Regions from separate parts of the Salipiger sp. genome, predicted to be linked through region 1. Evidence: riboswitches for the same ligand, from Rfam matches in the RefSeq annotation. Region 1 holds a riboswitch; the other holds the start of a gene.
What was found. Region 1 has a riboswitch for glycine ahead of gcvT (glycine cleavage system aminomethyltransferase GcvT). Riboswitches for the same ligand answer to the same signal wherever they lie in the genome.

Region 1 (2,195 bases):
ATGTTCTTCGGTGAATTTCATCTCGCTGGATCCCTTTTGTCAGCGCTTGTAGCTTTGTTTCACGTGCGGCAGCGTCACCACCTCGACGGGCAGACGCTTGCCGCGTACCTCTCCGTAAAGACGCGCGCCCGGCGTGGCCCGTTCCGCGGGAACATACCCCATCGCCACCGGGCCGCCCACCGTCGGGCCGAACCCGCCCGAGGTGATGCGCCCGACCGGCGCGCCGCCGGTCTCGTCCTCATACAGCTCGATCCCCTCGCGCATCGGCGCGCGGCCCTCGGGCTTCAGCCCGACCCGGACGCTCGGCGCGCCGCTGGCGATCTCCGGGAGGATGATGTCGGCGCCGGGAAAGCCCCCCGCACGCTCGCCATCGGCGCGGCGCACCTTCTGGATCGCCCAGAGCAGGTTGCCCGCCGCCGGCGTGGTGGTGGTGTCGATGTCGTGACCATAGAGGCAGAGCCCGGCCTCGAGCCGCAGCGAATCCCGCGCGCCGAGACCGATCGCCTCGACCGCCTCCTGCGCCAGCAGCGCCTCGGCCAGCGCCACCGCTGCACCCTCCGGCACCGAGATCTCGTAGCCGTCCTCGCCGGTATAGCCCGAGCGCGAGACCCAGGCCTCGGCGCCCATCAGCTCGACCGTGGCCACATCCATGAAGCGCATCCCGGCCACCGCGGGGTTCAGCGCGGCGAGCGCCGCCTCGGCGCCCGGCCCCTGCAGCGCCAGAAGCGCGCGGTCCTCGATATACTCGACCGAGACCCCCTTGGGCTCGAGCCCGGCGCGCAGCCGCGCGACGTCGGCCTGCTTGCAGGCGGCGTTGACCACGAGGAACAGGTGATCGCCGCGATTGGCGATCATCAGGTCGTCCTCGATGCCGCCCTGATCGTTGGTGAAGAGACCATAGCGCTGACGGCCCTCGGCCAGCCCCGCGACCGACACGGGCACCAGCGTCTCGAGCGCCAGCGCCACCGCTTGTGGGTCGTCGCCGCGCAGGATCACCTGCCCCATGTGGCTCACGTCGAAAAGCCCTGCCGCGGCACGCGTGTGCAGGTGCTCTTTCATGACCCCGAGTTTGTACTGAACCGGCATCTCGTAGCCGGCAAACGGCACCATCTTCGCGCCAAGCGCGAGGTGCAGGTCGTATAGTGGCGTGCGTTTCAGCTCGTCCATGCGCTCTTACATCCCTCTGGCCCGGATGTGGCGCGTGGCGCAGCCCCGGACATTCCGTTGCGCAGGCCGATCCCGCGCGTGAAATGCCCCCTCTGTCCGTCAGCCTGAGATCGTTATCCCTTCGGCGGGCGCGGTCCCCCGCGCCACTCTCCAGAGTTCTTATCCCGCAAAGGTCCGTGGGCCTGAGAGTTTCCGGGGCGGTTGCTCCTTCGGCACCGGCAAAGCCGGTTCTCCCTCTGCGATGGGTCTCAAGCTACGATGTTTGTCACTGCGCCGCAAGCACCGGGTCGACCTTGGCCATCGCGCAGCGGCCCTCGGGGGCGAGAATGTCCATCAGCGGGGCATTGTCGCAGATCAGCGTATCGAGGGTGATCGGGTCGAGCGTGGCGTAAAAGGCGTTGGCCGCGTCGCTGAGCGCGATCTTCAGCCGGCAGGCATCGGTCAGCGGGCAGGTGTTGTCGACATCGGCAAAGCACTCGGCCAGCGGCACCGGCGCCTCGAGCGCGCGGAACACATCACCGACGCGGATCTGCGAGGCATCCCGCGACAGCTCGAGCCCGCCGTTGCGCCCGCGCTGGGTGTGCAGGTAGCCAAGCTGGGCGAGCTGGTTGATCACCTGCGCGAGATGGTTTTCGGAGGCGTTGCATCGTTTGGCGATCTCGGATTTGGTCACCAGACGACCGGCGTTGGCCGCGCAATGCATCAGGACCCGAATGGCGATGTTGGTTCTTTTTGTGACGCGCACAGCCCGTCCTCCATTTTCAAAGGATGCAGGCGTTATACATCAAATGAGAAATATCGATTTGACATACATCAATCCGGGACCCGCAAAACTGGCATGAGCAGCGCTTTCTTCTTCGGATACGGGTCTCTCGTGAACCGTCTCACCCATGGATTCACCCCCGCCCACACCGCCAGCGCCCGTGGCTGGCGCCGCGCGTGGCGCTGGACCGAGGCGCGCGAGGTCGCCTATCTCACCGCGATTCCCGACCCGGACTGCGAGATCGAGGGGCTGATCGCGCCGGTGC
Region 2 (2,195 bases), on a different contig from region 1:
GCGCGGCAAGCATGTCGTCGTAAGCCGGGATATACATCATTTTACTCCCTGCGGTTCAAGCGCTGCGAGCGTAAGTGCTGCCGTGCCGGTGTTGCCGTTGACCGTCTTCGACGCGAGAATGGTGTCGGACACCATTTCGGCGGTGACGGCCGACAATGTCCAACCGAGGTGACCATGGCCGGTGTTGTAGAACACGCGGTCGCGCGCACCCTGGCCGACCTTGGGCATCATGTTCGGCATCATCGGGCGCAGGCCGGCCCACGGAATGGCGTGTTCGGTGCTGACGCCGGGGAAGAACCGTTCGCACCATTTTACCAGGGGACGAACCCGGTCGTCACGAATATCAAGGTTGTAGCCGTTGAATTCGGCCGTACCGGCGATCCGGAACCGGTCTTTGCCCAGACGGCTGGTCACTACTTTCGCTTCATCGTCCAGGAGGCTGATCCATGGAGCCGCGCGCTGGCTCTCCTCATCGTCTAGCCGCACGGTGATCGAATATCCCTTGACCGGATAGACATTCACCCGGTCGCCGAGCTGTGCCGCGATGTTGCGGCTTTCCACGCCTGCACAAACAACGATGGCATCAAACACCTCGACCTGGCTTTCGTTGTTCCGGCTCCAGGTCAGACGCACTTCATTCTTGTCCACCTTCAGCGCATCGACATCCGTTCCGAACCGCAGCACGACCCCGTTCTTCTCGATGGCTTTGGCAAGACCGGTGGTGTAGCGGTGAATGTCGCCGGTAAAGTCGCTCTCGGTATAGTAGCCGCCGTAAAACTCGCCGCTCAGCGCGGGCTCGATCTGGCGGACTTCCTCGGGGACCACTGGTCGGCGTTCGAGCCCACCCTCTGCGAGCAGATTGTTGACCTCGGTGGCGTGATCGAACTCTGCCTTGTTGGTGTAGATGTGAAGGATGCCGCGGTTTTCACAGTCGAACTCGAAGCCGTGGCGTTCGGCCTTTTCGCGTAGCAGACCGCGCGCGGCAATCGCCATGCGGGTCGTCTCGACCGTGTTTGCCCGATACTGCGGGATCGACGCGACAAATTCGGCCATCCAGCTGTACTTGTGCCAACTGGGCTTGGGATTGACCAGGAGCGGTGCGCCCCGCGTCATCATCCACTTCATCCCCTTGAAGACGGTCGACCAGCGGTTCCACGTTTCGGCATTCGAGGCCGACAGCTGTCCGCCATTGGCGAAGGATGTCTGCATGGCCGCATAGCGGTTCCGGTCGAACAGGGTCACCTCGTAGCCTCGGTCGAGGAGGCTTGATGCGGTGGTCACGCCGGTGATCCCGGCGCCGATGACGGCGATAGACTTCATATTTTTCACTCTGGCAATTGGTTCGAATGCGCCGCAGCCGACGCATCCCCCCTCTGTCCTTTTTGCCTGAGAGCTTCACCGCGATTGCGGTTTCCTCCTTCGGCGGATGCATGGGCATCTCTCTCCAGAGTGTCGGGTCGAGCAGTACATTGGCCTGAGAGATTCCGGGGCGTTGCTCCGTCGGCGCGGGCGTGACGCCCGACTCTCCTGCGCGATCCGTAGTGTGTCCTTAAGGATTGGCCGGTGAGTCCGGCAAGGATATTTTGTCAAAAAGAACCCGCGGCGAGGTGCCGCCAGCCATGGCGGTCACGCGGCCGGACATTCCTTTTCCTTGCTACGCCCACCTATATTCATCACCACCGAGGCAGCGATTGCGAGGATACCGGCGGCGGCCGATCCGAACATTTCCGGGATCGGGGACAGAAAGACTGCGAGGCCAACGAGGATCCCGGTCATGGCATTGCTTCGCGTAGCACTTCTGGTGAACATCACGAAAACGGCACCGTAGAGCGCGGGCAGTGTGTAGCCCTTGACCGCTTCACCGATCGCGGCCGGAAGGACATCGATCAGGGCACCGCCAATGAACACGACAGCCACCAGGAAGACGAGGTTCACCAGAACGGAGACCGCGATGCCGATCACGGCGGCAACTTCGGCCTTTCGGCTTCCGGATTCGGCTTCGATGGCGTTCTGGCACGAAATCACCACGGGCATCCGCATGTTGCCGATATTGCCCGACAGGAAGCTCATATAGGTTCCGCAAACGCCCAGAACCGGGAAATACGAGATTGGTTCGACAACCCAGATGACACCGACGAAGGCGAGAATGGCAAGAAAGCCGGTTATAATCGGGCCAACGCCGGGGAAGGCGCCAA

Region 2: linked by a shared signal. The riboswitch ahead of AC6RA4_RS05910 (D-amino acid dehydrogenase) and the one ahead of gcvT (glycine cleavage system aminomethyltransferase GcvT) in region 1 are both predicted to bind glycine.

The regions. Positions count from the first base shown of each region.
Region 1 is NZ_JBYNAH010000027.1:23,001-25,195, reverse strand. Features, by position in the region: gene gcvH (glycine cleavage system protein GcvH) at 1-21, opposite strand, end outside; gene gcvT (glycine cleavage system aminomethyltransferase GcvT) at 40-1,167, opposite strand; glycine riboswitch at 1,250-1,327, opposite strand; glycine riboswitch at 1,328-1,413, opposite strand; gene AC6RA4_RS05060 (RrF2 family transcriptional regulator) at 1,433-1,912, opposite strand; gene AC6RA4_RS05055 (gamma-glutamylcyclotransferase family protein) at 2,006-2,195, shown strand, end outside.
Region 2 is NZ_JBYNAH010000033.1:10,543-12,737, reverse strand. Features, by position in the region: gene bhcB (beta-hydroxyaspartate dehydratase BhcB) at 1-37, opposite strand, end outside; gene AC6RA4_RS05910 (D-amino acid dehydrogenase) at 37-1,320, opposite strand; glycine riboswitch at 1,453-1,540, opposite strand; gene AC6RA4_RS05905 (hypothetical protein) at 1,627-2,195, opposite strand, start outside.